4 regions of the Rhizobium sp. P44RR-XXIV genome follow, and region 4 is predicted to be linked to each of the others. Evidence: riboswitches for the same ligand, from Rfam matches in the RefSeq annotation. Region 4 holds a riboswitch; each other region holds the start of a gene.
What was found. Region 4 has a riboswitch for cobalamin ahead of BSK43_RS26040 (aromatic ring-hydroxylating dioxygenase subunit alpha). Riboswitches for the same ligand answer to the same signal wherever they lie in the genome.
Positions count from the first base shown of each region.

Region 1: it holds a riboswitch for cobalamin, as region 4 does, so the genes downstream of both, BSK43_RS19295 (DUF1636 domain-containing protein) here and BSK43_RS26040 (aromatic ring-hydroxylating dioxygenase subunit alpha) in region 4, are expected to answer to the same signal.
Region 2: it holds a riboswitch for cobalamin, as region 4 does, so the genes downstream of both, BSK43_RS33035 (ABC transporter substrate-binding protein) here and BSK43_RS26040 (aromatic ring-hydroxylating dioxygenase subunit alpha) in region 4, are expected to answer to the same signal.
Region 3: it holds a riboswitch for cobalamin, as region 4 does, so the genes downstream of both, nrdH (glutaredoxin-like protein NrdH) here and BSK43_RS26040 (aromatic ring-hydroxylating dioxygenase subunit alpha) in region 4, are expected to answer to the same signal.

Region 1 covers NZ_MPVZ02000028.1:447,276-452,591, forward strand. The annotation lists gene BSK43_RS19280 (SfnB family sulfur acquisition oxidoreductase) at 1-510, opposite strand, end outside; gene BSK43_RS19285 (hypothetical protein) at 799-1,083, opposite strand; partial or broken gene BSK43_RS19290 (FAD/NAD(P)-binding protein) at 1,104-2,518, shown strand; cobalamin riboswitch at 2,676-2,893, shown strand; gene BSK43_RS19295 (DUF1636 domain-containing protein) at 3,001-3,411, shown strand; gene BSK43_RS19300 (ABC transporter ATP-binding protein) at 3,421-4,203, shown strand; gene BSK43_RS19305 (ABC transporter substrate-binding protein) at 4,224-5,183, shown strand; gene BSK43_RS19310 (iron ABC transporter permease) at 5,275-5,316, shown strand, end outside.
Region 2 covers NZ_MPVZ02000029.1:1,542,131-1,547,446, reverse strand. The annotation lists gene BSK43_RS33040 (GGDEF domain-containing protein) at 147-1,241, shown strand; cobalamin riboswitch at 1,351-1,610, shown strand; gene BSK43_RS33035 (ABC transporter substrate-binding protein) at 1,773-2,789, shown strand; gene BSK43_RS33030 (iron ABC transporter permease) at 2,791-3,828, shown strand; gene BSK43_RS33025 (ABC transporter ATP-binding protein) at 3,825-4,589, shown strand; gene BSK43_RS33020 (methyltransferase domain-containing protein) at 4,594-5,316, shown strand, end outside.
Region 3 covers NZ_MPVZ02000029.1:369,297-374,612, forward strand. The annotation lists gene BSK43_RS27780 (LacI family DNA-binding transcriptional regulator) at 1-573, opposite strand, end outside; gene BSK43_RS27785 (acyltransferase family protein) at 829-1,974, shown strand; gene BSK43_RS27790 (metallochaperone AztD) at 2,077-3,315, opposite strand; cobalamin riboswitch at 3,478-3,698, shown strand; gene nrdH (glutaredoxin-like protein NrdH) at 3,950-4,171, shown strand; gene nrdI (class Ib ribonucleoside-diphosphate reductase assembly flavoprotein NrdI) at 4,183-4,578, shown strand; gene nrdE (class 1b ribonucleoside-diphosphate reductase subunit alpha) at 4,566-5,316, shown strand, end outside.
Region 4 covers NZ_MPVZ02000028.1:1,805,188-1,810,503, reverse strand. The annotation lists partial or broken gene BSK43_RS26060 (FAD-binding oxidoreductase) at 1-816, opposite strand, end outside; partial or broken gene BSK43_RS26055 (L-threonylcarbamoyladenylate synthase) at 853-1,826, opposite strand; gene BSK43_RS26050 (DUF6656 family protein) at 1,885-2,502, opposite strand; gene BSK43_RS26045 (ACT domain-containing protein) at 2,604-3,017, shown strand; cobalamin riboswitch at 3,235-3,439, shown strand; gene BSK43_RS26040 (aromatic ring-hydroxylating dioxygenase subunit alpha) at 3,537-4,781, shown strand; gene BSK43_RS26035 (hybrid-cluster NAD(P)-dependent oxidoreductase) at 4,790-5,316, shown strand, end outside.

The DNA of each region.
Region 1 (5,316 bases), 1.4 Mb from region 4:
AAACAGCACGCTGGCGGAACGCAGGCTCCGGCCATTGAGGCGATAGCCCGGCCCGTCCGATGTCAGATGCAGATCGTCATGACCCGTTGCGCCCGCATCGTTTTCCGGGAATACGCCGCCAAAACGGTCGCCAATGATGGCTCTCGCGAAAAGCGAAGCCTTCTGCTCCTCGCTGCCGCCGACGCGCACCGCTTCCAGCACATGGAAATGCGTTTGCGGAATCTGCGCGATGGAAGGGTCGGCCTCGGCGAGAATGGCGACGACTTCAGTCAGCACCGAATTGGAAATGTCGATGCCGCCATGTTCCGAGGGCACGGATATTCCGAGCAGGCCGGATTGGGATAGAGCCTCGATTTCGTCATAGGGTAGAACGCGGTTGACGTCGCGATCGCTCGCCTGCTGGGCGAAGTTTGCGGCCAGGGACCGCGCGATATCGAGCGCTTCCTCTTCGCTTTGAATGCGATGCGCGGGCGGCCTGACGCGTTCGTGCAACTGCGAAACAGTCCCCATTCGTCACTCCATCGGCCGATGCTTCTGGCAAGGCAAATCGGTGCCATCTTAATTTCCATGGGTGTCGTGTACAACGGATTTTCTGCGCTTACGCATACCGCGCCGTTGGCCGTGATAGGCATCGAACGAACAAATTGTGAGCACTCGGCGGGATATTGCGCAGTGGTCGGCAAGAGATCCATAGCCACTGGGTGTTTGGCATCATGGCGTGGCCATCTGAGCGGCTGCTATCGTCCGGCTGAAAAGAAAGCACTTGCTAGCGGCGCGTTTTCGCGCTTTCATATACGACTAAATAAGTAGACTATAGCAATAATCCTGTTGCCCTTTTTTACAGGCGTCATTTGGGCAGCCGATTGCGGGCATCTGGTTTCGGACCGGAGTTGGACCCGCGTTAGCATCCTTCAGCAGCGGAATAGAAACCCGATTGAAAGGGATGCGCCGAATTTTGAGAACCGCTGTGGCTTCCGTGCGTTTCATGAACCGCAGCTTGGTGGCTGTCAGGTGCTGAACATCGGAGTTCAGGGTTTCGCAGGCAGTGCAGTGAAAAAGCCCAAGAAAGGCATGATCGACCACCTCTCGCTCCAGGAGTTGATATGACGGTTCAGGGATTATTTTCCGCGAAGGCGGATGTGGCGGGCAGGGGCTATGCGATGCCCCGCATTGCCGTTGTCGGGCGTGGTTTCTCCGGCATGATGATGGCGATCGCGCTGATGAAGACGGTGCGGTTTCCCTTTCATCTGCAGCTGTTCGATCCTAATTCCAGCGTTAGCGGCGGTCAGGCGCTGGCGTCCGGCCATAGCAGCGAAATCCTGAACAGCCGTGTTCGCGATCTTTCCGTCTCGGCGGGCGATCCAGACGATTTCAATCAATGGCTTAGCGCCAATGCGCCCTTCCGCAGCGCGGTTCCGGCAGCGATCCCGGGTTTTCTGCAGATCTTCGTGCCGAAGAGCATTTTCAGCGATTATGTCTATCAGCGATTTTCGGAGGCCTTCTCATCGCGACGGGATGTCACGGTGCAGGTCAGCAGCGAGCTGGTCTTCGGGGTTCGCCGTATTCGCGGCAATCGTTTCGTGGTGGACAGCGACGGGGCCGCGAATGCGCCGTTCGACATGGTCGTACTCGCTACCGGCTACGGCATGACCGACCAGCAATCACCGGCCAGCGACCTGGCGAACATTCCGACGACAGTGCGGGCGCGCCGCCTGGTGTCGCGGCCGCACACGATCCTGCTCGCAGCGGCCTGCGCGTCGTCGACCGGCTTCTGCAGATGCGCGACAATGGCTATACCGGCCAGATCTCCATCGTTTCGCGACGCGGTTTCCTGCCGCAGAGCCATACGCGCAACAATGCCGATCCGGTCTTTCCCGCCGACGAGATGCCCAATCAGCTGAGCGAGATCGTCCGTTTCATTCGCAAGGCTTGCGATGGTGCGGAAGCTAACGGTCAGAGCTGGCAATCGATCATGAACGGTCTGCGCAAGCATGCGCGCTCGCTCTGGCGCTCGCTGCCCGCAGGCCAGAAGCAGCAGTTCAATCGCCATCTTCGCGCGCTCTACGACAGCCATCGCAATAGGCTGCCCGAGGCGCTGCATGTTCGCCTGCAACAGGAGCTGGCCGAAGGCAACACCTTACTCAGGCGTGGCCACCTGATCCGCCGCACGCCGACCGGGTTGGTACTGAGGCCGGCCGGACGACAGGACACCGAGCAGCTCTATGCCGATGACGTGGTCGACTGTCGCTGCCAGTCAGCCGATCTCAGTGTTCCGCTATTGCGGAATCTGATCGAGGCCGGTCTTGCCGTGCCGGACGAACTCGGGCTCGGTCTTGCCGTCGAGGCGACGGGTGCGCTTGAGGTGGACGGCCGCACGACGGAAGGGCTTTTTGCCATCGGCCCGCTCGGGCTCGGCAGTCTTCCGGATATCGACCTGGTGCCGGAGATCGTGACGCAGGCCTATGCGGCCGCCGAAAGCATGGCGGAGCGTTTTCATCCGCAATGCAAGGCGGTGTAGCTGTTTCTTGAATGTCCAGATGAGGTCCGTCATTTCCAAAAGAGATGACGTTTCGGAAGAAAGCGACTTGTGATAAGTTATGTAATAACGTAACAAGAATGCTATTACTGTCGCCCAGGACAAACGAACATCGCCGTTGCCCGCTTCCGCTTTCTATGAGATGAATGCCGCAGATGGTGCTGCCGCCGGAGCAATCCGGCGGGTGGCTGAAAAGGGAACACGGTGCGGATTACACATCAGGGGCCAAAACCGTGGCTGCCCCCGCAACTGTAAGCGGAGAGCGCGTTCGCAGCATGCCACTGGCGTCAAGCCGGGAAGGCGCGAACGAGCTATGACCCGCGAGCCAGGAGACCTGCCATCGACGATATCAACCGCAACGGACGGGGTGTTCCGATGAAAATTCAGTGGTTGGGCGGGGACGCCATTGCGTCCGCTGGCCCTATATTGACTTTGCCTCCGGCGAGATCTCCGGGAGGCACTCCATGGACAATGCAAGAGAAACGACGCACCGGATCACCGTGTGCACCAGCTGCCGTCATGTCGGCAAGCCGTGCCGGCCGGGTCTCGATCTTTTGAAGCATCTGCAGGCGGCCATGGCCCAGGCTGGCGCGCTCTCCGATGATTTCAGCCTTGAAGGCAGCGTCTGCATGGCAGGCTGCGAACGGCCCTGCACGGTCTCCTTTCAGGCGACGGCGAAAGCAACGTACCTCTTCGGTGACATCGAGGACGGTGCGGACATCGGTGCGCTCGTCTCCTTCGCGCAGCTCTATCGCGACCGGCCCGACGGACTGACGCGTGAGAGCGAACGTCCGAGGACGCTTGGGGGCAAGACTTTGGCGCGCATTCCCGCCGCCATCGTCTCGGCCGAGCGTCAGTCGGTATCGCTGCAGTAGGAGGTGACCATGCCGGAAGGAAGCGCAAGACTCGACGCTGAGGGCGTCACCTGGGGTGTCCAAAAAGGCATGCCCATCATCAGCGGTATCACTTTGTCCATTGAAGCCGGTGGTCGATTGGCCATCATCGGCCCAAACGGCGCCGGCAAGTCGACGCTGCTGCGTTGCCTCTATCGCGGTCTCAAACCGCATCGCGGCAGCGTGCGCCTTGATGGCGTCGACCTCTGGTCCCTCGGTCCACGGCAGGCGGCACAGCGCATCGCCGTCGTGCCGCAGGAGACGCCGAGCGATTTTCCCTTCAGCGTGCGGGACGTGGTGCTGATGGGCCGCATTCCGCACCGCAAGGGCATGGCGCGCTGGAGCGAGCGCGATCATGAGGTAACAGTGAATGCGCTTGCGCGCCTGGAGCTGGATAGCCTGGCGTCACGGCAGTTCATTTCGCTTTCCGGCGGCGAGAAGCAGCGGGCGCTGATCGCCCGTGCTTTGGCGCAGGAGCCGGAGCTGATCATTCTCGACGAGCCGACCAACCATCTCGATATCCGTCACCAGCTGGAGATACTCGAGCTGCTGAAAGGTCTTGGCCGGACGATCATCACCACGCTTCACGATATCAATCTGGCCGCCGATTTCGCCACGCATGTCGCCGTGCTCGATTGCGGGCGGCTTACGGGGCATGGCCAGCCTGACGATGTCCTCACCGTGGAACATATTTCTTCCGCATTCCGTGTCGGTGCCAGCCTGCATCAGGCTGATCGCGGCGACAGCAGGCGCTTCTCCTTTTCCCTCAGATAATTCGATCATTGGAGTCATTGATGTTTTCTCGTTTTTCCCTATCCGCCGCCGCCTTGCTGGTGGGCACATTTCTCGCGGGCGCAGCAATGGCCGAACCGGTCACCGTGCGCAGCTGCAATCGCGATGTCACCTTCGACAAGGCCCCGGAGCGGGCGGTTTCGAATGACGTCAACCTGACGGAAATGATGCTGGCCCTGAAGCTTCAGGACCGCATGGTCGGCTATACCGGCATTTCCGGCTGGAAGACCCTGGACGAGAAGCTGCGCGACGGCGTCAAGGAACTCCCTGAATTGTCGCCGAAATATCCGAGCAAGGAAGTGCTGCTCGGCGCCAATGCTGACTTCTATTTCGCCGGCTGGAACTATGGCATGAAGGTCGGTGGCGAGGTCACGCCGGAAACGCTGGCGCCCTTCGGCATCAAGGTCTACGAGCTGACGGAATCCTGCATCTTCGTCATGCAGAAGAACAAGCCGACCATGGACGACATGTTCGTGGATCTGCTCAATCTCGGCAAGATCTTCCGTGTCGAGGATAGGGCGGAAGCACTGGTGGCGAGCTATCGCAAGCAGCTCGCCGAGATCCAGGCAAAGATCGGCCATGTCGACAAGCCGACCCGCGTTTTCGTCTATGACTCCGGCGAGGAAAAGCCGTTCACATCCGGTCGCTACGGTATTCCGACAGCGTTGATCGAAGCCGCAGGCGGGATCAACGTCATGGAGGACGTCGAGAAGAGCTGGACGGAGGTTTCCTGGGAGCCGGTCATCGAGAAGAACCCGGAGGCCATCGTCATCGTCGATTATGGTCAGGTGACTGCGGCGCAGAAGATCGCGTTCCTCAAGGGTAATCCGGCTTTCAAGAATATCGATGCCGTCAAGAACGACCGCTTCGTCGTGTTGCCCTATGTCGAGGCGACGCCGGGGCCGCGCAATATCGAGGCCATTGCGACCCTGGCAAAGGCGTTTCATCCGAACGCGATGTGATTGTCGCCAATGCAGGTCCGTCCAGTCCATCAGTGGGCGGATCTCTTTTTACAGATTTGAATATGCGCCTCAGCTCTCCATTCTCATTCCATTGCTCGCTATCGGCCTTGTCCTGTCGATCACCGCCGGGGTC
Region 2 (5,316 bases), on a different contig from region 4:
TCACATTCGAACGATAGAGCGGCTTCTTCGAAGGATATGAGATTTCATAAACCATCTCGAAGCGATTGCGTGATATTCCGGTCTGACTTCGACTATGACCAGTGCGTGCCATTCGCTGCGGCTCCGCGCGAGGATTTGGGATGGTGATGGAAATTCAAACGCATTTGCCTTCCCTGGTACGCGTCCTGGGTCAGGTGGCCATTATTGTCTACGCCTATTCCTGGGTCATCCGGACGATCGAGCGCGGCGTTTTGAAATCCGTTGCCGTCGGCTTGCTCTTTGGCCTGGGTGGTATCCTGTCGATGAGCGACCCAATCCAATGGATGCCCGGCATCTTCCAGGATGGCCGTTCGATCCTGCTCGTTCTGACGCCGATCTATGGTGGTGTGGTTGGGACGGTGGTTGCGGCTGTCATGATGGGTGTGTTTCGCTTCCTGGTCGGCGGCATGGGAGCCGCTGGCGGTGTCGCGGGCATTCTGATCGTTGCAATCGTCGGGTATCTTCTAACGCTCGTGCCGCGGCAGTGGATCGGCACTGGGTGGAAGCGCTCAGCCCTGTTCGGTCTAGCGACGATGACTTCGCTTGTCGTTCTCGTCTTGCTGCCATGGCCGGTCGCGCGTGAGCTTCTCCTTTCGGCGACACTTCCGGTCACGATCGTCAATATCCTCGGCGTCGTGCTGCTGTCGGATTTACTCGAGCGCGAACGCTACCGCATCGGCATCCAGCGCGCGCTTGAGAACGAGGCCAGCCTCGATCCACTGACCAAGCTGCCAAATCGCCGCGTTTTGCAGCGGGAAGGCGATCGTTGCAGCAAGGAAGCCGGAACGAGGCGGATTCCCTTTTCGATCATCATGCTCGATATCGATCACTTCAAGAAGATCAACGACAACTGGGGTCATTCCTTCGGTGATACGGTCCTTGCACGGCTGGCTGATGTGATCCGGCAGACTGTACGCAAGACCGACATCGCCGCCCGCTACGGCGGCGAGGAGATCGTCGTGCTGTTGCCGAACACCGACATGAGGGCCGCCGGAAACCTTGCCGAGAAAATCCGCAACGACATCGAGACGACGGTCCTGATGTTCGAGCAGGAGACGATCCACGTCACGGTCAGCATCGGCATTGCCTGTTCCCATGAACCATCGGCCGACTTCAAGCATGTGCTTGAAGCAGCCGACAAGGCGCTCTATCGCGCAAAGGCAAGCGGGCGAAATCGCGTCGAGCTGGCCGAAACGGCATAGGGCTGCCTTTGATAGTCCCCGCCGGTTTCGGCAATCGCCGGGCTGCTTTTGCGATTTTTCTAACATCCATTGGTTCTCGAGTGTCCTGCTTGACGGCGGACGGCAGTCCGGCGTAACTGGAGGCGACGGTTCCCCGAGGAAGGCTTCGAGGGGATTAATAGGGAACACGGTGAGGACGACCCAAAAGGGACCTAGACCGTGGCTGCCCCCGCAACTGTAAGCGGATTGCCGATCATCCCGGGTGCGACCAGCCTGCTGGCCGCCTCAGGTGGCTTCAGGGCCATGCCACTGCGAACACAAATCGCGGGAAGGCAGATGATCGTCAGACATTCGCGAGCCAGGAGACCTGCCGTCGATCACGATCCAATCAACCGGGCGGGGATGCCTGGAAAGGACAGAGAATGATTGACCTGAGCCTTCGATACTACCAGGCGTTTTTCGGCCTTGATTGCGGTCTTTGCAACCGGCGGCGGTCTGTCTGAGCGCTATTGCGCCGAGGCTGCCAGATTTCCATTCTCATCGAAACCTTTCATGCGCCATTTTTTGACGACCATTACATTTGCACTTGGGCTAACCGGGTTTGCTGCGTCTGGCTTTGCGGCGACGCAGTATCCGCTGACCATCAACAATTGCGGTCAGCAGGTCACTTTTGAGAAGGCTCCGACCAAGATCGTCTCCATCGGCCAGGGCATGACCGAGATCCTGCTGTCACTCGGCCTTGCCGACAGGATTGCGGGAACGGCCGTATGGGTCGGCCCGGTCTTGCCGCAATATGCCGAAGCCAATGCCAAGATCCCGCGTCTGGCCGACAATGATCCGAGCTTCGAGTCCGTGGTCGGCAAGGAGCCGGATTTCGTAGGCGCGGAATTCGAGTGGCATATCGGCGCGCAAGGCGCGGTCGGCAAGCGCGAGCAGTTCTCCGAACTTGGCATCAACACCTATATCGCGCCGACCGATTGCGTCGCCAAGATCAATGCAGAAGGTGGGGACGGCGTGCGCAAGGAGCTGTTCACGATGGGCCTGATCTATCAGGAGATCGATGAACTCGCTGAGATCTTCGACGTTAAAGATCGCGGCGATGCGCTGGTCGCGCAGCTGAAGAAGCGCGAGGCCGATGCCGTCGCTTCGATCTCCGGTGCGCAGGCGAAGAACCTGCCGATCGTGTTCTGGTTTTCCAGCAAGGAAGTGAACGGTGACGCCTATATCGCGGGCAAGAACAGCGCGCCGGCCTATATTCTGAAGACGATCGGCGCGAAGAATGTCGTGACGACCGAGGAGGAATGGCCGCTTGTGGGATGGGAAACGATCGCGCAGGCAAATCCCGCCGTCATCGTCATCGCGACCATGGATCGCCGCCGCTACGCCGCCGACGACCCGAAGGTCAAGCTCGACTTCCTCCAGAAGGATCCGGTCACCAGCCAGCTCGACGCGGTCAAGAACAAGCATTTCGTCATGATGGATGCGCAGTCGATGAACCCGACCATCCGCACCATCGATGGCATCGAGACGCTGGCCAAGGGCATCAAGTCCTTCGGCCTGGCAGAGTAGAATGCGCCTGATTGCAGAACGGCGGCAGAGGTGGGCGCTTTTGGCGCTCACCATGGCCGCGCTGGTGTTTCTGGCATTCATGATCAGCCTTGCGGTCTCGATCGGCGAGATTTCGATCCCGTTGTCGACGACCGCCAAGGCAGTTGCGAACCGGCTGCTCGGAACGGATTTCGAGCTTAGCCGGATTCATCAGGGCATTGTCTGGGACTATCGCCTGAGCCGGGCGCTCGTTGCCGCAAGCACCGGTGCATCGCTGGCCTTAAGTGGCGTGATCCTGCAGGCGTTGTTGCGCAATCCGCTCGCAGAACCCTATGTGCTCGGCATTTCGGCCGGCGCCTCCACGGGTGCCGTCTGCATCATGATCCTCGGGCTCGGCTACGGAATCCTCACTCTTTCCAGCGGTGCCTTCATCGGCGCGGTTGTAGCATTTCTGTTTGTCGGCCTGCTGGCGGCAGGTGTCGGCGGCACCAGCGAGCGCATCATTCTCTGCGGCGTCGCCGGCTCGCAGCTCTTCAATGCGCTGACCTCCTATATCGTCACCACATCGGCCAATGCCGAGCAGGCGAGGGGCGTCATGTTCTGGCTGCTGGGTTCGATGAGCGGCGTGCGGTGGCCGGATGTCTATTTGCCCGGGCCGATCGCCGTTATCGGCTTTGCCATCTGCATGGCGCATGTCCGGGTACTGGATGCATTCGTCTTCGGAACCGATGCCGCGGCTTCGCTCGGCATAGCGGTGCGCCGCGCGCAGATCGTCCTGCTCGGAACGACGGCATTCATGACGGCGGCGGTGGTCAGCATTGTCGGCTCGATCGGCTTCGTCGGGCTCGTCATTCCGCATGCGGCCCGTTTCATGGTCGGTCCCAATCACGATCGCTTATTGCCGGCGTCGGCACTCGGCGGCGCAATCTTCATGGTCGGCGCCGATATCGTCTCGAGGATCATCATTCCCCAGCAGATCCTGCCGATCGGTGTAGTGACCGCGCTGTTCGGCGCTCCGGCCTTCGCCATCATTCTTTATCGCGCCCGGAGGACGGCATGAGCATCGCGGTCGACAAGGTGACTTTTGCCGCCGGCAACACGCTGATCGTCAACGGCATCAGCCTGACGGTGGAAAAGGGAAAGGTGCTGGGTCTCCTCGGGCCGAACGGCTCCGGCAAATCTAGCCTTCTGCGGCTGATCTGCCGGCTCCGCAAGGTGAAGAGCGGCGTCATCCGTCTCGGTGGCGACGACATAGCCTCCATTTCGCGTGGCGATATCGCCCGCCGTGTCGCGCTGGTGGAGCAGCAGGCAACGACGGACATGCAGGTGACGGTCATCGATGTCGTGCGTCTTGGGCGGACACCGCATCGCGGCCCGCTTTCCTCCTGGAGCGCTGGCGACGATATTGCGGTCTTCGATGCGCTTGCCCGCGTCGGCATGAGGGATCGAGCCGGGCAGCTTTGGCAAACCTTGTCGGGCGGCGAGCGGCAGCGTGTTCATATTGCCCGGGCGCTGGCACAGACCCCGAGCGAATTGCTGCTCGATGAGCCGACGAACCATCTCGATATCCAGCATCAGCTCGACATTCTGGGCCTGGTTTCCAAGCTCGACGTGACCTCCATCGTCGCGTTGCACGATCTCAATCTGGCGGCGATGTTCTGCGACAGTCTCGCCGTGCTGCAGAAGGGTGAGGTGGTGGCTGCCGGACCGCCGGAGGAAGTCTTGACGCAGGAGCTGATCGAGCGGGTCTTCGGCGTACGCGCCCATGTCCAGAAGTCCGCCGTCCACGGTCGCTGCAACATTCAATATATGGCGGGCTGATCTGATGGACGGTGCCAATTTCCACCTCAAGGAAGAAATCAGGGACTATTGGTCGAAGCGATCGGAGACCTTCGATCTTGCTTTCGGCCACAGGATAGCACCCGGCCCCGAGGCAGACGCCTGGCAGAAGCCGATCCGCGCAGCGCTTGGCTCCCAGCCAAAGCGTGTTCTGGAGCTTGCCTGCGGCACCGGTGAGGTGACGCGGCTGATCCATGATCTCGGTCACGAGGTGACGGCGCTGGATTTTTCCGAAGCGATGCTGGCCGTCGCGCGCAAGAAACATGCGGGCAAGCCGCGTCTTCGGTTCCTGCTGGCCGATGCCGAACAGACTATGGAGCCGGATGCGGCCTATGATGCAATCGTCTGCCGGCATCTTGTCTGGACGCTGACGCAGCCGGAAGAAACCCTCAAGGAATGGTTTCGGCTGCTCAAGCCCGGCGGGCGTCTTGTAATCTTCGATGGCGATTGGGCCAAGCCGAAGCCGAGCGGCTACATTGCAAGGCTGCTGATTTCGCTGATCGACCGCTTTATCGGCGCTGACCAGAACTATGACGGGGCTCTCAGCAGCCGCCATTCTCGCATCATGGAGGCCTTGCCTTTTGGCAGCGGCCTGCGTTCGGAAGAATTGACCCCGCTACTGTCGGCAGCGGGCTTTGCCGCCATTCAGCTCCAGTCGCACGGGCCTATTGCCAGGGCGCAGCGGAAGAATGCCAATCTGCGGAACAAG
Region 3 (5,316 bases), on a different contig from region 4:
ACCGGCGACAAGCGCAATGCGCTTGTGCCCAAGGGAGAGCAGATACTCCGTCACCGCCTGAGCGGCCGCGCGACTGTCGACATAGATATCGTCGACGGGGATCTCCCCGCCGCGTTTTTTCGATGATTCAATGCGCACCACGGGGACGCCGGCTTCGAGCAGGGGACTGAAGTCCTTTGCCTTCAAGGTGAAGAAGACGCCGATCACGCCGTCCACTCTTCCCTGCCGCGCCCAATCGAGAAAGTGCCGCTCGCGTTCCGGCGTGCCGTCGGTATTGACCGTTATGACATCGTAATTCAGCCCGTCGGCGATTGATTGTATGCCGCGGATCAGCGACGGATAGAACGGGTTGGTGATATCGGGCACGATGCAGGCGATTGTCATCGAACGGCTGGTTTTCAAAGCTTGCGCGAAGCGGTTCGGGACATAACCAAGATCTTTCGCGGCCTTTGTGATCCGCTCCCATGTCTCCGCCGGAATGGACGCGCCGCCGCCGCTCAGCACCATGGAGACGGTGGCCTGAGAGACCCCGGCAGCCTTTGCGACATCTTTTTGCGTTGCTCGGCTGTTCATCGTCGTCCATTTAGTTATACGTATTAGTGATACGTATCAATAAGTGGTCAAAATTTTGCTGTCAAGCACCGCATGGTGGTGATCGGATAATCGGCACGCGCGAACAGAGGTCGGCTTAAGAGCCAAAGTCATGATGATTGGGCCTTTCGCGCTAGGGGCGATCGGCACGCTCAGTTGCATCGGTGTTTACTCGGCCTGATTTTGTAGAGATCTTTTTTGCAATCCATTAAGGGTTGCAATCTAGAATGCTAAATCATGTTGGGGATGCCGCGCAGACACGATCTGGACTTCGTCAGGGTTGCAGCGTTTATGCTGCTGATCCTCTATCACGTCAGCTTGATGTATAATTCGAGAACCTTTCTGCTGAAGGCGCCGGACAGTTCGCCGGTCTTTGACGTGATCCATCTGTGGACACATCCCTGGCGCATGTCTTTGCTATTCCTTATTTCAGGCGCTGTGACAGGTATGCTGTTGAAGCGGCATTCTCCTGACGCTTTGCGGAGTGCGCGCACGCGGCAGTTGCTGATGCCCTTCGTTTTGGGTCTTCTGTTCCTGATTCCTCCGCAGATGTACGTGTGGCTGCGTGCCGATCAGGGCGTCGACATCAGCTTTACAGATCTTCTCTGGCACTATGCGACCTTCACTCCGGTCTCCTTACCGAATGGCGGGCAGGCAGTGCTGATTGGCCTGCAGCACCTGTGGTATTTGGCCTATCTGTGGCTGTATACCGCGCTGATAACGCTTGCCGTATCCATATGGCCAAACCTGTTGTCTACGGTTGGAAATCGCTTGGCGGTATGGCTATCGGGTCGCTGGATGCTGATGATGCCGGCCTTGCTTTTCGTTCTGCTCAAGCTTTTGCTGAGACCGGCGTTTCCGCCGACGCTGGATATCGTAACCGATTGGTACAACCACGCCGCTTACCTGCTGTCCTTCCTGCTCGGCGCGATTATGACAAGCCGCGACGATTATTGGGATACCATCGTCCATATGCGAAGGCCGGCAATGATCCTGGCCGTCGTATGCGCGGTCGGTCTGACATTGCTCTTTCCCGCCTTGCCGTCGGATACGCCCGAAATTTGGCGTGTGGCCACGGGGAGAGTGTTCGGCGGCATCTTCCAATGGAGTGCCATCGTGGCGATTCTCGGCTATGCGAGAATTTGGTGCAGGTCCGAAAATGCCGTTGTCCGTTATCTCAACAAGGCAATTCTCACCTATTATGTGCTGCACCAAACGGTCATGTTGCTCATCGCCTATGAGCTGGATCGGGCAGGGCTGCTGTCAGCATCGTCTTTCCTACCGATCGCGGTTGCGACCTTCGCAGTCTGTGCCCTGTCATATGAGCTGAAGCGTCGCTTGGAAGCTTCCTGGAAAGCCGTGTTTCCTGCGCGGACCGCCTAAAGCGGTCACCGGTTCGAATTTCCTCATTGTTTGATGGAATGGAGAGCCGGTCCGAGCGACCGGCTCCCTTCTTATAGAGTGGATACTACTTGCGCGCCGCCCTTAATGGACTGCACCGGAGCCGCCGGCCGCGACAATTGCAAAGGGCTGTCCCTCGACGGGAATGCTGCGAATCTCCTTCAACGTCTCGCCATCCACCAAACGCACCAAGCTATGGCGCGGATCGGTAACGGCGATGAGATTGCCTGCCATGGCGAGGCGTGGTCGCGGATCGCGCCAATGACCATCCTTGCTGTAGGGTTCAGTCACGTTTCCAGATTTCGTGATGCCGCCTTCTACCACATCGATGCGATGCAGGTTTCCGTCTTCCGTGAGGACGTAGGCGTGGCGTGGATCGGCCGCATCGAGCACGAAGTCGATACGCCGTGTCGGCAACTCGATCAGCTTGTAGGGCTCGGCCTTACTATCGGGATCGATGAGGACAATGTTCCGTTCCCCATAATTGCCCAGGAAGAATTGCATGGACGTGCCGCCGAGCAAGGTCGAGACCTTGCCCTTCGGCATATCGGAACCATAAGCGAGCATCTCGATCTTCGGGCCGTCAATACCGCCGGGGCGAACGACGAGGACGCCTTCCTCGCAACCGAAGGCAACCAGCCGGGCGGATGTCGCCTCACCATGTAGGCCGGTGCAGGTTTCCACCTGTCCGACCTGCTCGCCTTTGCGGTCGAGCACCCGCAGGCCCAGGCGCGGTGGCAATTCGCCATCCTTGACGGGGGCGGCCATATTCGGCACTGACACCAGGAGATGGCTGCCCATCGCGACAGCAACGCCGTGATGTGCGGCAGTGGTGCCGAATGCACGGATGTCGGCTTTGTCCCTGGTGAGGTCGGCTTCCGAGAGGAGATCGAATTTACCGCCGCGATCGTAGAAGATCGCCACATCGTCGCCGTGGGTGACAACGTGACCAGGCTTTTCGCCCTTGATTACCGTCGAGCGCAATTTCGGATCGGAAAGCTCGATATCACGATGCTCTCCATGGTCGGAAAGCGATATGCCGGTGTCTAGCGCGTGCACCACATTCTTTTCGCCCTGTACGGCAAAGACTGTCCTGCCGGATTGGCTCAGCGAAAGTGCGGCATATCCGTCGATGTCGAAGCGGCTGATTTCCTTGCCGCTCTCGAGGTCTACGACATGGACGACGGGTAGGCTATGATCGGCGATGAATAATCTCCAGCGTTCCGTCTTGCTTTCTTCATCTGCGACGGACGGAAATGGAAACAGCAATGCGCAGGCCAACGACGAGGCCGCAAGGAGAGTACCGGGATTGGAGCGGGACATGAATGATCCTTTATGTAATAACATTACATAGAAATTGTTATAAAGTAACGTCACGGTTGTCCAGCCCTGCAGATGCAGGGTTTGGTGGTGCTATCCACATATTATCAACATTGAAATCCGTGGCGGCGCGCGGAACCAGTTGACGCAATTTTAACCTCATATACTATATATAGTGTTCGAGGTTCCTTCGATTCGCAAGGATTGGAGGCTAAGACGGGAATTCGGTCGGCGGTCATGATGATTGCAAAGCCGGAGCTGCCCCCGCAACTGTGAGCGGCGAGCGTTCGTTCGACATGGCCACTGAGACACTTGTGTCTTGGGAAGGCGAGATTGAATGCTGCGACCCGCGAGCCAGGAGACCTGCCTCGAGCATAACGTCCACGGGCGGGGTGTCCGGATGGCGAGCGTGGATCTGTGCGGCATGATTGCTGTTACCCTCGCTCCCGCGAAGATCCCGCAAGAATAACTTCGGGGTGAAGTCCATGTTTTTGAGTACCGATAACCGGCTACGCGAGTGACGGCCCTCTAACCGGCCAGTCTTCGACCGCATCCGTCTCCATTTTTCATCCTGCAACACGGGCATCGACTAATGCCCGAACGCATCTGCACGCCTATCACTATACGAGGATATCCAATGAGCATTACCGTCTACAGCAAGCCCGCCTGCGTCCAATGCACCGCGACGACCCGCGCTCTCGATCGCCAGGGTATCGATTACACCATCATTGACGTGTCCACCGATAGTGAAGCCTATGAGCTCGTGCAGGGCCTCGGCTATCGTCAGGTACCGGTTGTCATCGCCGGCGAGCAGCATTGGGCCGGTTTCCGCCCTGACATGATCAGCTCTCTCGCCTGAGGAACCAGGCGGTGGGCGAGATCGTCTATTTCTCCAGCAGATCCGAGAACACCCATCGCTTCGTTGCCAAGCTCGCCTTGTCGGCCGCTCGCATTCCTCTCAATGCGGGAGAAGAGCTCCGAGTGGCCCGTCCTTACGTTCTCATTGTCCCTACCTATTGTGGTGAAGGTGGCAGGGGTGCCGTGCCCAAGCAGGTTATCCGCTTCCTCAATGATGCGAATAACCGTTCAAACATCCGCGGTGTCATTGCCGCGGGCAACAGCAACTTCGGGGCGACCTTCGGTATCGCCGGCGACATCATCTCCACCAAATGCCAGGTGCCGTACCTCTACCGGTTCGAGCTGCTGGGTACGGACGATGATGTCGTGAATGTCAGACACGGATTGGAACGATTTTGGACACGCTAACGCTCGACCGGCCAGCAAAGGCCACGGAAACGGCACTGGACTATCACGCGCTCAACGCCATGCTGAACCTCTATGACGAGCAGGGGCAGATCCAGCTCGACAAAGACCGCATGGCGGCCAAGCAGTATTTCCTGCAACACGTCAACCAGAACACCGTGTTCTTCCATAACTTGCGGGAGAAGCTCGATTATCTGGTGACCGAGGGCTATTACGAGCAGGAAGTGCTGGACCAATATTCGTTCAATTTCGTGCGCGATCTCTTCGATCACGCTTACGCGAAGAAGTTCCGTTTTCCGACGTTCCTCGGCGCTTTTAAATATTACACCAGCTACACGCTGAAGACTTTCGACGGTAAGCGCTATCTGGAGCGCTATGAAGACCGCGTCTGCATGGTTGCGCTGGCGCTGGCGCGCGGCAATGAGCAGCTTGCCCACAATATGGTGGACGAAATCATCTCCGGCCGCTTCCAGCCGGCGACGCCGACCTTCCTCAATGCCGGCAAGAAGCAGCGCGGCGAGCTGGTTTCCTGCTTCCTGCTGCGTGTCGAAGACAACATGGAGTCGATCGGCCGCGCCATCAATTCCGCCCTGCAGCTTTCCAAGCGCGGTGGTGGCGTGGCGCTGTCTCTCACCAATATTCGCGAGGCCGGTGCGCCGATCAAGCACATCGAGAACCAGTCCTCCGGTATCATCCCGGTGATGAAGCTGCTCGAAGACTCCTTCTCCTACGCCAACCAGC
Region 4 (5,316 bases):
CGGGATATGGCGCTCGGTGAATTCGACGCCAAGGCGCGGCATCAGCTCGAAGCCGGTCAGCGCCGTGCCGCAGAGGCCGGAGGCGTTCTTGAACAGGGTCAGCGCATCATCGACCGACTGTAGCCCGGCAAAGGCGACCTGATGGCCGAGCGGCTGCGGGAAGAGCTTCAGCACTGCCCCGGTGATGACGCCAAGCGTGCCTTCGGCGCCGATGAAGAGATCGCGCAGATCGTAGCCGGTATTGTCCTTCTTCAGGCGGCGCAATCCATTCCAGATCTCGCCTGTGGGCAGTACCACTTCGAGCCCCAGGCAGAGCTGGCGCATATTGCCATAGGCGAGAACCGCCGTGCCGCCGGCATTGGTGGAGAGATTGCCGGCGATGCGGCAGGAGCCTTCCGAGCCGAGAGACAGAGGGAACATGCGGCCATGCTCAGCCGCAGCCTTGTGCACATCCGCCAGAATGCAGCCGCCATCGACGATCATGGTATTGCCGACCGGATCGATATCGCGGACCCGGTTCATGCGTTCCAGCGACAGGATGATGTCGGAGCCGCCTTCGCGCGGTGTCTGACCGCCGACAAGGCCGGTATTGCCTGTCTGCGGCACGATGGCCGTGCCGGTCTCGCTGGCAAGCTTGAGGATTGCCGACACCTCCTCCACGGACGCGGGCTTCAGCAGCATCGGCGAAGCGCCGTGGTAGAGCCCACGGTTCTCGACCAGATGCGGTGCGATCTCTGCGGGGTCCCGCGACGCATGCTTGTCTCCGACGATCGCAGCGAAGCGGTCGAGAAGGGCTGAAGAGGGGGCAGAGCTCATGGCGTATCCTTTGCCGATAGAGTGTCGGGCCGATTTTTAATCTCTGGGTGCTGCCGCACGGCGCAGCCGGTCGTTGATGGCCTCGCCGAGGCCCTCGTCCGGAATATGGGAAAAGGCGATCGTTGCAGCACCTGTGGCGTCGGCGCGCTTCATGAAGTCGAAGAGGTTTGCCGCGGCCTCGGAAAGATCGCCTGTGGCGCTCAGGTCGAGCACGGCAATGGCGCTTTCGATCCCGGCAATGTCAGGCGTCCCGAAGCGGATCAGTGTTTCACCGGCCGCAACCTCCGTCGCGTCGAGCCGCACGGCCGCGCCGGGGGCATAATGCGACGCCAGCATGCCGGGGGCTTCGATGGCGGCCGATGCCTTCTTCTTGCGCTTCAGCGCCTTGCCCGCGACCCGCTCGATCTCACGGGCGGCCAATCCGCCCGGCCGCAACAGCCGCAATTCGCCGTCTTCGACCTTGACGATGGTCGACTCGACACCGACGACGGAGCGCCGGCATCGAGGATCAGCGTGATCCGCTCGCCGAGATCGTCATCGACATGGTCGGCGCTGGTGGCGCTGATCTTGCCCGACGTATTGGCGCTCGGCGCGGCAAGAGGGCGCCCGAAGGCACGGATCAGCTCGCCGGCAAAGCCCTGCGGCACGCGGATGCCGACCGTGTCGAGTCCGGCCGTCGCCAGCGGATGGATGCCGCTGTCGGGCCTGAGCGGCAGCACCAGCGTCAGCGGGCCTGGCCAGAATGCTTCCGCCAACTTGCGGGAGATGGGATCGAAGATCGCATACCGTTCGGCCATGGCGAGATCGCTCATATGGCAGATGAGCGGGTTGAAGCGCGGCCGTCCCTTGGTTTCGTAGATCCGGGTGATGGCAGCCGGGTTGGTGGCATCGGCTGCAAGGCCGTAGACCGTCTCCGTTGGCAACCCGATCGGCAGACCTTCGGCAAGCGTTGCCGAGGCGACATCTATCGCCGTTTGCGGATGTTCGAGAATGTCTATGTGTCGTGCCATGGCCTGCCCGTTTGCAGTTCAGGCCGTTCTTATGCTTTTCGAGTTTTCGGATCAATGATCAAAGCTGGCGAATGATGTCGCGAAGCTGTTCGTTGCGGGCGCCGAGCAAGAGGACGTTACGGACGGCGATCTGCGGATCGTGCGTGTGGAACAGCACGCCGTTGCCGCGAATGTCGCGATTGATCGTCAGCTTCTTGTCTTCCGCCTCCTTGCCCGGATGGATGGCGACGGCGAAATACATCCGCGAATATTTCAGGCTGATATCCTCGAAGAAATTCTCTTCCTGGCCGATGCGGGCAAAGAAGTTCGCGATGTAGAAGGCCCAGTTCACCTCTTCATATCGAGCGAATTGCGTGCGCGCCGCTGTTACGTGGCAATAGCCGAGATGCGGCGTGTCCTTCAGCGTGTGATGAAAGATGAGCTTCGGAAAACGAATAGACTTATGAAAGCCGTTGAGCCGGTCATGGGTCATTTCCCCGGCATTCCGCAGCTTCTGCGCGGTCTGCTCGGCGACCTCCTGGTGGGTCATGTATCGCCGCTCTTCGGCAAGCCAATGTGGCCTGTCGCGGTTGATGCGACCGGTGCGCAGGAATTCGCTATGCCCCGTTGTCGATACCGCCGGTATCGGCTCGGGGTCGGCGGGCTTCCCAGCGTCGAAATATCTGAGTTTGGCCATGCCGGGTCTCGCTATAGAGGTCTGGAGACTGCATGATAGCTAGTCTTGCTTGAGCCGGGCTTAACGGCGCTGGTTGCAAATCCCCGAGGAGGCCAAAACATATGTCCGGAATTACCGATCTCAATCTGCTGCTTTCCGGCATGAAACCGAATCTCGTCGAGGGCGAGTTCGTCTATTGCACCGTTCCATCGTCGACATTGGCCGATCATATTCATCTGGAGCCGATCGGTTTTTTCCGGGAAGGGGAGGGCGTGACCCTGATCCTGCCGCTGGAGGCCGCGCGGCAGACCGGGTTTCCGATTGCGCCCGCAATGCGCATGATCACGCTCGATGTCCATTCCTCGCTGGAGGCTATCGGCCTCACCGCGGCGTTCGCTACAGCCTTGGGAAATGCGGGCATCAGCGCCAATGTCGTCGCGGCCTATTACCACGACCATATCTTCGTTCCGGCTGCTGATGCTGACCGTGCAATGGCGGCGCTGCAGGCACTTTCGGCGGCGCAAGCGACCCCTTGATTATCGGAGATCAACCGCATTGTCGCAATCAGGATAAAGCGTCATCAAGAGGAGGCAAAGTAGCGACGATCTACATGTCTGCCGATAATCGATAAGAGATTGAATTGCCTTCCTATATTGCCTCTCCCTACGACCGTCTTGCTGTTCCGTTTCATCTGTCGCCAATTTCGAAGCCGATGTCGCATTGTAGCGCAGCGGCTGACGGGGCCGAGAGTTATGATGTTATCAATCTCAAGGTGCCGTCTGCTAGGGAGACGGAGAATTGGGAAGCCGGTCAAAATCCGGCGCTGCCCCCGCAACGGTGGTGGAGTGAGGCATGGCGAATAAAGCCACTGGGTCGGCCGACCTGGGAAGGTGCCATGGGGTTCTGGAAACAGGACCGCTCCAGAGCCCGGAAACCAGCCTTGGGGAAATTCGGTTTACTGACCGCGGCGGGCGGTCGGGACATTGCTTCAGGCCGCTCCCAAACGGCCTTGCATGTCCTTCGTCCGTTTCCCGGTAACGCGCAAGGATAGGCAAATGGATATCAGCAGCAATGTTTTGCGGCAATTGAAGAACCGCCGCGAGGGCTTCAGCCTCGAGCAGCCTTTCTATATCGATCAGGATTACTTCAAGCTCGATATGGAAATGATCTACTATCGCGACTGGCTGTTCATCGGCCATGACTGCGAAGTGCCGCGCGCGGGCAATTATTTCACCGTCCAGATCGGCGATTATCCTGTCGTCATCGTCCGTGGTCGCGATCAGGTCATCCGCGCCTTCCACAACAGCTGTCGCCATCGCGGCTCGCGCGTCTGCACGACAGAGCGCGGCTCGTCGGCAAAGCTTGTCTGCCCTTATCACCAGTGGACCTACGAGCTGGACGGCTCGCTGCTGTTCGCCCGTCAGATGGCCGAGGACTTCGACAAGACCCAGTATTCGCTGAAGCCGGTTCACTGCGAAAGCGTCGCCGGCTACATCTTCATCTGCCTGGCAAAGAACGCTCCGGACTTCGCGCCCGTCCGCGCCACGATCGAGCCCTATATGGCGCCGCATCGCATGAGTGAGGCCAAGGTCGCCTTCCAGAGCACCATTATCGAAAAGGGCAACTGGAAGCTCGTCTGGGAAAACAATCGCGAGTGCTACCACTGCGCTGCCAACCATCCCGAACTCTGCCGCACGTTTTCGGAAGCGCCGACGGTCAGCGGCGTGCAGGGGGCGATGAGCGATCCGGTGATCACCGCTCATTGGGAGCGCTGCGAAGCCGCCGGCCTGCCGAGCGAATTCAAGATCTCGCCTGATGGCCAGTTCCGCGCCGCCCGCATGCCGCTCATCGAAGGGGCCGAAAGCTACACCATGTCCGGCCAGAACGCCGTCAAGCGGCCGCTCTCGCCCGATGTGACGATCAACGGCATCGGCACCATGCTGCTGTTCCACTACCCGACGACATGGAACCACCTGCTTGGCGACCACGCGATTTCCTTCCGCGTCCTTCCGCTCAATGCCGAGGAGACCGCAGTCACCACCAAATGGCTGGTGCACAAGGATGCCGTCGAAGGCGTCGATTACGATCTCGAGGAACTGACCCACGTCTGGACCGAGACCAACGACCAGGATCGCCGCATCGTCGAGGAAAATGCTTTCGGCATTCACTCGCCGGCCTATGAGCCCGGTCCTTACTCGGAACTCCACGAGGGCGGCGTCATGCAGTTCGTCGAATGGTATTCGAATTTCATGATCAACCGGCTGCAGGGCGATCAGGCCAAGCTGTCGGCGGTTGCCTGAGTATGAACATGACCGTCTCCCTTAGCCATCGACACCTCGATCAGATGCAGCCCTGGAGCGACAGGCAGCATCTGCTCGAATGCCTCTCCGTCACGCCCGAAGCGCCCGATGTGATGACCTTCACATTCCGGTCCGACAAGGACAACTGGTTCCGCTATCTGCCGGGCCAGTTCGTGACGCTGGAGCTGCCGACGGCGCCGGAGCCGGTCATGCGCACCTATACGCTGTCCTCGACGCCATCGCGGCCCTTCTCGGTCGCGGTGACGGTCAAGGCGCAGAAGGACAGCATCGGCACGCGCTGGATGTTCGAGAACCTCAAGCCGGGCATGCGCATCAAGGCTTTCGGTCCTCTCGGCGATTTCACGCACGTCCGCCATCCCGGCGATAAATACCTCTTCGTCTCCGCCGGTTCCGGCGTGACGCCGATGATGGCCATGACCCGTTACATGGCCGACACCGCGCCATTGTCCGACATCACTTTCGTCAATTGCTCGCGCAGCCCGACTGACATCATCTTCCGCTCGGAGCTGGAATA